3 regions of the Pseudomonas sp. GB2N2 genome follow, and region 2 is predicted to be linked to each of the others. Evidence: predicted binding sites of a transcription regulator. Region 2 holds the regulator's gene; each other region holds the start of a gene.

Region 1 (4,128 bases), 870 kb from region 2:
CCAGGTAGGAACTGTGTATGGCGTTACCCAACTGGCGCACCAGCGGGATGAACTCGGTCAGCCAGGCGTGCAGGCCTTCGTCGAGAATTTCGGAGATGCCGGTGTAGCGCAGGCGCGCGTCCATTTCCGCTGCCAGACGTTGTGCCGGACGGCCGTTGGCGCCGGGCAACTGGGCGAGGATCTGGTCGATTTCTTCGGTGCAGGCGCGCAGGGAACGCGGAACGTCGGCGCGCAACAGAAGCAGTTCCGCCACATGCCGGGCACCAGGTGCATCACGGTAGATTTCGGTGTAGGCCTCGAATGACGACAATGCCCGTAGCAAAGCGCTCCACTGGTAATAGGCGTGAGCCGTACCATCGCTGACCGCTTCGGCCTGATCGCCGGCCATTTCGTAACGGGCATCCAGCAGGCGCAAAGTGTTGTCGGCCCTTTCGATAAATGTCCCCAGCCGGATGAAACGGAACGCGTCGTTGCGCATGATCGTGCCGTACGACGCGCCACGAAACAGGTGGGAACGTTCCTTGATCCACTCGCAGAAACGGCTCATGCCATAGCGACTCAAACCCTGTTCGGCGATCCCGCGAATTTCCAGCCAGGTCGCGTTGATGTTTTCCCACATGTCCGCGGTGATTCGGCCACGCACCGCATGAGCGCTGGCCCGCGCCGAACCTAGGCAGCTGTAAATACTCGCCGGGTTGGCCGCATCAAGGGCGAAAAAATGCAGCAGCCGTTCGGCGTGCAACTCGCCGTGGCGCTCCAGATAGTCCTCGAGGGTGCCGGTGATCAGCAGCGGCATGGCGAGTTCGTGCAGACCGTCACCGCGACCATCCTGTGGCATCAGCGACAGCGAATAGCTGATGTCGAGCATCCGTGCGAGGTTTTCCGCCCGCTCCAGGTAACGCGACATCCAGTACAAATCCGAGGCAGTTCTACTTAACATGGCAAGCTTCCTTCAATCCTCGACCACCCAGGTGTCCTTGGTTCCGCCGCCCTGGGAGGAATTCACCACCAGGGAGCCTTCGCGCAGCGCGACACGGGTCAAGCCGCCAGGCACGACCCGGGTTTCGCGGCCAGACAATACAAACGGACGCAGGTCGATGTGACGTGGCGCGATGCCGTTTTCGACAAAGGTCGGACAGGTCGACAGCGACAACGTAGGTTGCGCGATGTACGCGTGGGGCTTCGCTTTGATTCGTGCGCGGAAGGACTCGATTTCCGCCGCCGTCGCCGCCGGCCCCACCAGCATTCCGTAACCGCCGGAGCCTTGGGTTTCCTTGACCACCAGATCTGGAAGATTCGCCAGCACGTGGGAAAGTTCAGAGGGATTGCGACACTGGAACGTCGGAACGTTCTTCAGAATCGGCTCTTCGTCAAGGTAGAAACGGATCATGTCGGTCACGAATGGATACACCGATTTGTCGTCCGCGACCCCGGTGCCAATGGCATTCGCCAGCACCACATTGCCCGAGCGGTAAGACGACAGCAGCCCCGGGACGCCAAGCATTGAATCCGGGTTGAACGCCAGCGGATCTAGAAACGCATCGTCGAGACGGCGGTAGATCACATCGACCGCTTTCGGCCCGTCCGTGGTGCGCATGAACACCTTGTCGTCGCGCACGAACAGGTCCGCGCCTTCCACCAGCTCCACGCCCATTTCCCGAGCGAGAAACGCATGCTCGAAAAACGCGCTGTTGAAGCGTCCCGGGGTCAGCACCACTACGCTCGGGTTATCGATCGGGCTGGAGCTTTTCAGGGTGTCGAGCAACAGGTTCGGATAATGGTCGATTGGCGCGATGCGCTGGGCCGAGAACAGCTCGGGGAAGAGCCGCATCATCATCTTGCGGTCTTCGAGCATATAGCTCACACCGCTGGGTGTACGCAGGTTGTCTTCGAGCACGTAATACGTGCCGTCGCCATCGCGCACCAGATCGACGCCGGAGATGTGGGAATAGATATCCCGGTGCAAATCCAGGCCTTGCATCGCCAACTGGTATTGCTCGTTGGCCAGCACCTGTTCGGCCGGGATGATCCCGGCCTTGATGATGCGCTGCTCGTGATAGAGGTCGGCGAGAAACATGTTCAACGCCTTGACCCGCTGAATGCAGCCGCGCTCGACGATCCGCCATTCGCTGGCAGGGATGCTGCGCGGAATGGTGTCGAAGGGAATCAGGCGCTCTGTGCCCTGCTCGTCCCCGTAGAGCGTGAAGGTGATCCCGGCGCGATGAAACAACAAATCGGCCTCACGGCGCCGTTGTGCCAAGAGCTCGTCAGGCGTCTCGGCCAGCCAACGGGCAAACTCCCGATAATGCGGGCGGACCTGGCCGCCGGCATCGTACATCTCATCAAAATAGGTGCGGATCATGCCGTACTCCTTGTCACCCGGACATACAGGCCTTCGCAAGGCCCGTGCCATCGGCATAAACGCTTTGATATCAATCGGTTGGATATTCGTCGCGGACACGCCGCACCATTCCTGTGCAGCAAACGCCCCAACCTGATTGCCCCCGCTTCATTGCGAAGCAATGCTTTCGCCTATCACCAGCATAGTCACAGTTGATTTCACTGCCCGACAGTCGATGCGGATAATCGGCGCATTCGCTGGAAATGCTCACCGAACTTCCCATTTAGCCGCCTTGTTCAGGCGGCTTTTTTTTGTTTCGGGATTTAACGCCACAGACTAAAACGGCCAACCCGAAGGTCAGCCGTTAGTGGATGTTGTCGCTGTTCATAGTGTTATGCGAGTAGCCCTCGTACCTCCTGCTTGACGCCCCATCCTTCGATGATGCCGCCCAAAGGCTCGACCACCGCCTCGAAGTCCTGCTCAAAGTCGCCGATGCCGTCGTAGGTGGCGTACATCACTTTGCTCAGTTCCAGCGCCCAGGCACCGTCGTCGCGCACGCTGATTTGTGCATTCATGGATTCACCGCAGTAATGCCCTGCCGCCCTGCGTGCCCGCTCCTCGTCCGGGAAAATGGCGTAGAACTCGATCGGATGGAATCGTGAAAAGTCGAAACCGCCTTCTTTCATGCGGCGCAGCACCGAGCTGCTGATGTCTTCTTGATAGGCTGTGCTCATGAAACGTCCTCCTCAAACCGATGGATAGACTTTCCGTACTCCCGACGCCCGCAACCGAATGGTGCACGCGATGCGGCAATTTTTTGCCGATGGGAAACAAGCATGTAGCTGACAAGACCAGACCTTAGCGATCCATTCGCTGATCTCGCTTGCAGAGTAGCCGCAAGTGAGACGCGCTGCCAAGGCCTGGTTATTTCACGAGGGTGTTACGAGAGAAATCAGACGGGAGTGATGCCGAGGATTTGTATGCTGTGCTGGGTCCTGAGTTCCTTGACGCACGCGTCACTGGTCCGCCCTTCCAGATCGTTGAGATCCAGCTCGGCAGCCACAGGAAGGACCCGGGCCTTGATGAGTTTGGCGGCGTGCTCGTTGTCCGGGCATTCGTCGCACTCAAAGACTTCACTGACTGTTTCGCCATGATCGTCCACGAAGGTGATCTTCCACTTTTGCATCAGTGCCTCCTCGAACAAACCCGCAAATGGGCTTACCACTATCTGGACTTTTGCCCGGACTGATCGTTCCAACGGATTACACCTATGTAGGAGCGTCGATCGGCTGCTCCTACATGGGTTGTGGCACGTTTAGTCGTTGCTTGGCTTGTTCACGGCCTGCAGCACGTATTGCGGCAAGGCGAAGGCACCGATGTGGATTTCCGGGTTGTAGTAGCGGGTGATAATGCCGCTGCCGGCGAAACGCTGCTGCAAGCATTCGCGGGACAGTTTGCGGTAGGCGGTGCTGGTCGCGCCCCAGGCGAAAGTCATCGAGCCGCCGATGTAGGTCGGCACGGCCGCCTGATAAAAATGCCAATCCGGGAACAAACTGCGCAGGCGCCCGGCGGTGGTTTTGACTTCTTCGATCTGCATGAACGGCGTGCCGTTCTGGGTCACGAGGATGCCGCCTTCGTTCAGGCAACGACGGCAAGCCTGGTAGAAGTTCTCCGAGAACAGCACTTCACCGGGACCGATCGGGTCGGTGGAGTCGGAAATGATCACGTCGAACTTTTCAGTGGTGGTCGCGACGAAACGCATGCCGTCGTCGATCACCAGGTTCAGG
Region 2 (4,128 bases):
GCGCCACAGGCACCAAAGTCACCGAGTCGCGCCCGCGCATCGACATGGTGATTCAGCCCAAGCCGAAAGCCGGCGAGCAGAAGGCCCCGTAATGGCAACTCTGAAAGCTCAGCATCTGGCCAAGAGCTACAAGAGCCGCCAGGTCGTGCGTGACGTGAGCCTGTCGATCGACAGTGGTCAGATCGTCGGCTTGCTCGGCCCGAACGGTGCCGGCAAAACCACCTGCTTCTACATGATCGTCGGCCTGGTTCAGGCCGATCAGGGCCGCGTTCTGATCGATGACCTGGACGTCAGCCACCAGCCGATGCACGGCCGTGCAAAAGCCGGTATCGGCTACCTGCCGCAAGAAGCGTCGATCTTTCGCAAGCTCTCGGTCGCCGACAACATCATGGCCATCCTCGAGACGCGCAAGGAACTGGACAAGGCCGGTCGTCGCAAGGAGCTGGAAAGCCTGCTGCAGGAATTCCACATCAGCCACATTCGCGACAACCTCGGCATGAGCCTGTCCGGTGGTGAACGCCGCCGCGTGGAAATCGCCCGCGCACTGGCGACCAACCCGAAATTCATCCTCCTCGACGAACCTTTCGCCGGTGTGGACCCGATTTCGGTCGGCGACATCAAACAGATCATCTACCACCTCAAGGCCAAGGGCATTGGTGTGCTGATCACGGACCACAACGTCCGTGAAACACTGGATATCTGCGAAACCGCTTACATCGTCAACGACGGCCAACTGATCGCTGAAGGTGACTCTGCCACCATCCTGGCCAACGACTTGGTGAAGGAAGTGTATCTGGGCCACGAGTTCCGCCTGTAAGCGCCAGTTGGCTGGCTGTCGCCGAGCGTTTGTCTCGATAAAAAATCAATAGTTTTTTATTGTTACAGCGCTCTAGGCAAACGTTAGGGTTTCAGGCATATAATTTGCTTATGTTTGGCGCTCCGGCGCCCTGTAGTGGATGGCGCATGTGCGCCGGGAATAAGGTGTTAAGCCCCTGCCATGAAACCATCGCTAGTCTTGAGAATGGGCCAGCAGCTGACGATGACACCGCAGCTGCAACAGGCCATCCGCCTGCTCCAATTGTCGACCCTGGATCTGCAACAGGAAATCCAGGAGGCCCTGGAGTCCAATCCGATGCTCGAACGCCAGGAAGAAGGCGACGACTTCGATAACGCCGACCCCTTGGCCGACAAAGCCGAACAGCCACCCAACGCCGACGTTTCAGAACCCTCCTACCAGGAAACCGCCCCGACGGTGGATAACCTCGAGGAAGGCGACTGGAACGAGCGCATTCCCAACGAACTGCCCGTCGACACTGCATGGGAAGATGTCTACCAGACTAGCGCCAGCAGTCTGCCGAGCAACGATGACGACGAGTGGGATTTCACCACCCGCACATCGGCCGGCGAAAGCCTGCAAAGCCACCTGCTGTGGCAGCTGAACCTTGCGCCGATGTCCGACACCGATCGCCTGATCGCCGTGACCCTGATCGATTGCATCAACAATCAGGGTTACCTGGACGAATCACTCGAGGAAATCCTCGAAGCCTTCGACCCGGAACTCGATATCGAACTGGATGAGATCGAAGCCGTCCTGCATCGCATCCAGCAATTCGAACCGGCCGGCATCGGTGCCCGCAACCTGAGCGAATGCTTGCTGCTGCAATTGCGTCAGCTGTCCGCCAAGACACCATGGCTGGCCGAGGCCAAGCGCCTCGTCAGCGACTACATTGACCTGCTCGGCAGCCGCGACTACAGCCAGTTGATGCGCCGCATGAAGCTCAAGGAAGATGAACTGCGCCAGGTCATTGAACTGGTGCAGAGTCTTAACCCGCGCCCGGGCTCGCAGATCGAGTCCAGCGAGGCCGAATACGTGGTGCCCGACGTGATCGTGCGCAAGGATAACGAGCGCTGGCTGGTCGAACTGAATCAGGAGTCGGTGCCACGGTTGCGGGTCAACGCCCAATACGCCGGTTTCGTGCGCCGCGCCGACACCAGTGCCGACAACACCTTCATGCGCAATCAGCTGCAGGAAGCCCGCTGGTTCATCAAGAGCCTGCAAAGCCGCAATGAAACCCTGATGAAGGTAGCCACCCAGATCGTCGAGCATCAGCGCGGTTTTCTGGAGTATGGCGACGAAGCGATGAAACCATTGGTGCTGCATGACATCGCCGAAGCGGTAGGCATGCATGAGTCGACGATTTCCCGGGTCACCACGCAAAAATTCATGCATACCCCTCGGGGAATATATGAGCTGAAATACTTTTTCTCCAGCCACGTGAGTACCTCCGAAGGCGGTGAATGCTCGTCCACGGCCATCCGCGCGATCATCAAAAAACTGGTTGCCGCGGAAAATCAGAAAAAGCCGTTGAGTGACAGCAAGATCGCTGGTTTACTGGAGGCACAAGGCATTCAGGTGGCTCGCCGCACCGTCGCCAAGTACCGCGAGTCCCTCGGGATCGCGCCTTCGAGCGAACGCAAGCGGTTGATGTAGAGCCACGCCACAGCGTTCCAGTGGTAGATCATCTGATCTACCGCTTTATGCACTGGCAACGAAGGAGAAGCTGTATGCAAGTCAACATCAGTGGACACCAACTGGAAGTGACCGAACCTCTTCGCACCTACATCGGCGAAAAACTCGAACGATTAGAGAGGCATTTCGACAAGATCACCAACGTGCAAGTCACGATGACGGTCGAAAAGCTCAAGCAGAAAATCGAAGCCACGCTGCATATTCCCGGTAATGAAGTGGTCGCCAACGCGGAACATACCGATATGTACGCGGCGATCGACGCATTGACCGACAAGCTGGATAAACAACTCAAAAAGCATAAGGAAAAGACCCAGAGCCTACTCCAGGGCGCGACCGGTCGTTAACACTCCCTACCCATGATCCGACTTGAAAGCATCCTGACCCCCGGCCGTTCCCTCGTGAACGTGCCGGGCGGCAGCAAAAAGAAAGCCCTCGAACAAATTGCCAATCTGATCGCCCGCGAAGTGCCGGGTCTGGAGATGCAAGATGTCTTCGAGGCTCTGATTGCCCGCGAAAAACTCGGCTCGACGGGGTTTGGTAACGGCATCGCTATTCCTCACTGTCGTCTCAAAGGTTGCACCTCGCCCATCAGTGCCTTGATGCACCTGGACGCCCCCATCGATTTCGACGCCATCGACGGCGCCCCGGTTGACCTGCTGTTTGTTTTGCTGGTCCCGGAAGCGGCTACCGATGCGCACCTTGAATTGCTCCGGCAGATCGCCAGCATGCTTGATCGCAAGGAAGTCCGTGATCGCCTGCGCAGCGCCTCGAGCAATGAAGCCTTGTATCAGGTTGTCCTGGACGAGCAAAACGGGCACTAATCATGCGCTTGATCATCGTCAGTGGCCGTTCCGGCTCAGGTAAAAGTACTGCGCTCGATGTGCTCGAGGACAGTGGCTATTACTGCATCGACAACCTGCCTGCCGGGTTGCTGCCGGAACTGGCCGAACGAGCGCTGATTAACACCGAACTGGCTCAGCCGCTGGTTGCGGTCTCCATCGACGCGCGCAACCTGCCGAGCCATTTAAGTCGTTTTCCGGAATTGCTCGAAGAACTCCGCGGCCGGCATATCCAGTGCGATGTCCTGTACCTGGATGCCGACGAAGAAACCTTGCTCAAACGCTTTTCGGAAACCCGCCGGCGTCACCCGCTGAGCAGTGCCAATCGCTCGCTGGCCGAGGCGATCAACTACGAAACCAGCTTGCTCGGGCCGATTGCCGACCTTGCCGATCTCAAGGTCAACACCACTAACCTGAACCTGTACCAACTGCGCGATACCATCAAGCTGCGGCTGCTGAACCAGCCGGAACCCGGTACCGCATTTTTGGTCGAGTCTTTTGGATTCAAGCGCGGCATGCCGGTGGACGCCGACCTGGTGTTCGACGTGCGTTGCCTGCCGAACCCTTATTGGAAGCCCGAGCTGCGCGAGCAGTCAGGACTTGATCAACCCGTTGCCGAGTACCTGGCAGCCCAGCCGGATGTCGAAGAAATGTTCCAGGACATTTCCTCGTACCTGCTTAAATGGCTGCCCCGCTTTGCCGCCAGCAACCGCGCTTATGTCACCATTGCCATTGGTTGCACCGGCGGGCATCACCGCT
Region 3 (4,128 bases), 930 kb from region 2:
AGATCTGTGCCAACAGTCCGGAACCGAGTTGCGTCCTTCGCGCGCAAGCCCGCTCCCACAGGGATTTCGGCCGCCCCCAAATGTTGTGGGCACAGAAGATCAACGTGGGAGCGGGCTTGCTCGCGAAGGCGATATACCAGTCACCTCGGTGTTTCAGCCGAGCAGTTCACTCATCGCAATGATCTGCTCCGCCACCTGAATCAGCTTCTGCTGCCGGCTCATCGCTTGGCGGCGCATCAGGGTGTAGGCCTGTTCCTCGTTGCAGTCCTTCATCTTCATCAGTAGTCCCTTGGCTAACTCGATGCGCTTGCGCTCGGCCAGTTGCTGGTCACGGGCGTGCAATTGCGCGCGCAGGGCCTGGTCGCTTTCGAAGCGGGCCATGGCCACGTCGAGAATGGGCTGCAAACGTTGTGCGTGAATGCCTTCGACGATGTAGGCACTGACCCCGGACTTGATCGCCTGGCGCATCACGCCCGGGTCGTGTTCATCAGTGAACATCACAATCGGCCGTGGCTGGTCGCGAGTCACCAGCACCACTTGCTCCATCACATCGCGGCTCGGTGACTCGGTATCGATCAGAATCACATCCGGGCGCACCGTTTCGACGCGCGCGGGCAGGTCGATGGTCAGGCCGGATTCGTCGATCACCTCGAAGCCGGCTTCCGTCAGGGCGGCTTTCAAGCGACCGACTTTTTTCGCAGTGTCGTTGATCAGCAGGATACGCAACATGTTCGCAATCTCCTGTCAGCGGCGGGCGAGTAGGGGCGAGCTGTCGCTCAGGGCGTTGAGCTTGAAACTGCGGGCATAGCCGGCCGGATCGGAACCGTCCCAGATTTTGCCGTCGATCAACTGGCTGCTGCGCATTTCCTCGCTCGATGAGGTGATACCGATCGCGCTGGCGGCCTCACGGTACAGGTCAAGTTGCTGAACCTGACGGGCCACCGCGAGATAGTCCGGGTCGTCGCGCAACAAGCCCCAGCGGCGGAACTGGGTCATGAACCACATGCCATCGGACAGATAGGGCAAATTCACCTCGCCGCCGCCATGGAAGCGCAGCGCGTGCGGGTCTTGCCAGCGATTGCCGAGGCCGTCGACGTAATCGCCGAGCAGCCGCGGTTCGATGCAATCGAGCGGTGCATCGAGGTATTCCGGGGCGCTCAGCAGCTGCGCGGTACTGCGGCGATTCTCGGTGCTTTCTTCGATGAAGCGACTGGCCTCGAGGATCGCCATTATCAGCGCCCGGGCAGTATTGGGGTATTGCTCGACGAACTCGCGGGTGCAACCGAGAACTTTCTCCGGGTGGTCGGGCCAGATGGCCTGGGTCGTCGCCATGGTGAAGCCGAGATTCTGCTTCACCGCGCTGGCGGACCACGGCTCACCGACGCAGAAGCCGTCGATTCGCCCTGCTTGCAGGTGCGCGACCATTTGCGAGGGCGGCACCACGACGCTGTCGACGTCGTTCAATGGGTGAATGCCTTGGCTCGCCAGCCAGTAATACAGCCACATGGCGTGGGTGCCGGTCGGAAAGGTCTGGGCGAACGTGAGTTTTGGGCGAGTTTGGTGCGCGTGACGATCCAGTGCCTCAGGACCGGTCACGCCCAAGGCCTGCAAACCGTGGGAAAGGTTGATGCTTTGCCCGTTCTGATTCAGGCCCATGAGCACCGACATGTCGGTCGGGGCGACGCCGCCGATGCCCAGGTGCACGGCGTAAATCAGGCCGTAAAGACTGTGAGCCGCATCCAGTTCGCCGCTGACCAGTTTGTCCCGCAGGTTGGCCCAGGAGGACTGGCGCTTGAGGTTCAAGGTCAGCCCGTAGGGCTGGGCAAAACCCTGGGTGGCGGCGACCACGACAGAGGCGCAATCGCTCAGGGCCATGAAGCCAAGGTTAATATCGGTTTTTTCCGGGGTATCGCTGCCGTTGACCCAGGCCAGCGGGCCCGCTGTGGTTTCATTCATGGCAAAGCACCTTGCAAAAAAAAGCGTCGTCACAAGCCTTCGCGCGAGCAAAGTCGGGTGACGACGCCTTTGTCTTTCGACTCATCCCGACGTTGGCATGAGTGCTGATATCAATGTGGCTGCAAGGCATATGCCATCGCCCGTTGATTTTGTCGTGCGCCTCGCTTGCGACCCCCATGCGCGGCTATAATCGCCGCCTCATTTCGTCGCCATTCGAGTCAAAGCCGCCCATGTACACCCTGGCCCGTCAGCTGTTGTTCAAACTTTCCCCGGAAACCTCCCACGATCTGTCCCTGGACTTGATCGGCGCGGGCGGACGTTTGGGCCTCAACGGCTTGCTGTGCAAGGCGCCAGCGAAGATGCCCGTGAATGTCATGGGCCTGGACTTTCCGAACCCGGTAGGCCTGGCGGCCGGTCTGGACAAGAACGGCGCGGCCATCGACGGTTTTGCCCAGTTGGGTTTTGGTTTTGTCGAAATCGGCACCATTACTCCGCGTCCACAGCCGGGCAACCCGAAACCACGGATTTTCCGCTTGCCGGAAGCCGAGGCGATCATCAATCGCATGGGTTTCAACAACCTCGGTGTCGATCACCTGCTGGCTCGTGTGGCAGCAGCCAAATACCAGGGCGTGCTTGGCATCAACATTGGCAAGAATTTCGACACCCCGGTCGAGCGCGCGGTTGACGACTACCTGATCTGCCTCGACAAAGTGTACGCCCACGCCAGCTATGTGACGGTCAACGTCAGCTCGCCGAATACCCCGGGCCTGCGCAGCCTGCAGTTTGGCGATTCGCTTAAGCAATTGCTGGCGGATCTGGCGGCTCGTCGCGCTGAACTGGCGTTGCGTCACGGCAGACATGTGCCGCTGGCGATCAAGATCGCTCCGGACATGACCGACGAAGAAACCGCGCAAGTGGCTCAGGCGCTGATCGAAACCGGGATGGACGCGGTGATCGCCACCAACACCACCCTGAGCCGGGTCGGCGTTGAAGGCATGGAGCACGGTGACGAGGCGGGCGGGTTGTCCGGCGCACCGGTTCGTGAAAAGAGCACCCACACCGTGAAGGTGCTGGCGGCGGAGCTGGGCGGTCGCTTGCCGATTATCGCGGTGGGGGGCATTACCGAAGGCAAACATGCGGCCGAGAAAATCGCGGCGGGCGCGAGCCTGGTGCAGCTGTATTCCGGTTTCATCTACAAAGGCCCGGCGCTCATTCGCGAAGCCGTCGACGCAATAGCAGCCTTGCGCTAAATCCCCCTGCTACAAAGCTTGTGTGGGGAGCCGGCATAAAAAAGGGCTCCTCGAAGGAGCCCCTGGGCCGGAGCCCGCCGCCCGGATGGGGCGTGCGTGGTAAGTCGTTACGTCATCAGGTTGTCGTGTCGGAATGTAGCCCTGTGTCAGCCGACGGCGTGAAGTTCGTTGAGTCTGTGGATTCCCGCAGTGCCGGTCATACCGTCCCAGTTGTCGCCGCGTCCTTCTCGCCAGCCGTTAATCCAGGCTTGACGTACCGACGGTAGAGTAAATGGGCAAAGCTCACGGGATTTGCCACCAACGCCATATTGATATCCGCGCAAAAATGCTCTTTCCAACGGATCACGCTTAAGTCTTCTCATAGGGTGTTGCCCTCACTTGTTGACTGTAGTTATCGCGTTGACCTCAATCGAGGTCTGGCAGAAATGTCTGCCATTGGGAGGCTCGCTGCCGGCGTGGCGAGCCAAGGTGTTGACGTCCGTTGTGGCGCCAACCTGTGTTGAGTTCTAACCAATGCGTCACATCGAGGGAATGATCGTTTTGTCATAAGGACGTAACCATAAAGATGCTTAGGCCATAAGTAACACGATGTTGTCCCGTGTTTATTGGTCAAAGCCCTGTATGATCAGCGCCCCGCAGAATGATGGGGTTAATCCTTTGTGAGAATGACTCGTGTTACGTCGAGGCATTATTCGACGAAGGGTCGCCTTATGACATTTTGTTGCATCAACTTTTTTATCTGCCCTTGCATCTAAGCTCTTCTAACCTGAGCAGCACGGGTGGGACGGCACACCTTCGTGCCACGCGGGCGCTCTTTTAGAAAAGCGCCTGATTGAAAACCGGGCCGGCAATGCGTTGCCGCTCCACTTAGCCAAAGGCTCTGAGACTCCAATGTCCGATCAATTTGAAATCTTCCTCACCT

The links. Region 2 encodes sigma-54, which starts transcription at its own class of promoters, with help from an activator protein. Its sites were predicted from a motif close to ANTGGCATNNANNTTGCTNT; they were not measured.
Region 1: the regulator sigma-54 is predicted to act here: its motif matches at 2,395-2,414, upstream of ACYZT4_RS12440 (circularly permuted type 2 ATP-grasp protein).
Region 3: the regulator sigma-54 is predicted to act here: its motif matches at 2,075-2,094, upstream of ACYZT4_RS12190 (CmpA/NrtA family ABC transporter substrate-binding protein).

The regions. Positions count from the first base shown of each region.
Region 1 covers NZ_CM142701.1:2,692,157-2,696,284, forward strand. Annotated here, with positions in the region: gene ACYZT4_RS12435 (alpha-E domain-containing protein) at 1-940, opposite strand, end outside; gene ACYZT4_RS12440 (circularly permuted type 2 ATP-grasp protein) at 953-2,362, opposite strand; gene ACYZT4_RS12445 (ribonuclease E inhibitor RraB) at 2,734-3,075, opposite strand; gene ACYZT4_RS12450 (hypothetical protein) at 3,294-3,527, opposite strand; gene speE (polyamine aminopropyltransferase) at 3,657-4,128, opposite strand, start outside.
Region 2 covers NZ_CM142701.1:3,558,100-3,562,227, forward strand. Annotated here, with positions in the region: gene lptA (lipopolysaccharide transport periplasmic protein LptA) at 1-92, shown strand, start outside; gene lptB (LPS export ABC transporter ATP-binding protein) at 92-817, shown strand; gene ACYZT4_RS16550 (RNA polymerase factor sigma-54) at 998-2,491, shown strand; gene hpf (ribosome hibernation-promoting factor, HPF/YfiA family) at 2,566-2,874, shown strand; gene ptsN (PTS IIA-like nitrogen regulatory protein PtsN) at 2,887-3,351, shown strand; gene rapZ (RNase adapter RapZ) at 3,354-4,128, shown strand, end outside.
Region 3 covers NZ_CM142701.1:2,632,305-2,636,432, reverse strand. Annotated here, with positions in the region: gene ACYZT4_RS12195 (ANTAR domain-containing response regulator) at 154-729, opposite strand; gene ACYZT4_RS12190 (CmpA/NrtA family ABC transporter substrate-binding protein) at 745-1,956, opposite strand; gene ACYZT4_RS12185 (quinone-dependent dihydroorotate dehydrogenase) at 2,187-3,206, shown strand; gene rmf (ribosome modulation factor) at 3,353-3,568, opposite strand; gene rlmKL (bifunctional 23S rRNA (guanine(2069)-N(7))-methyltransferase RlmK/23S rRNA (guanine(2445)-N(2))-methyltransferase RlmL) at 4,098-4,128, shown strand, end outside.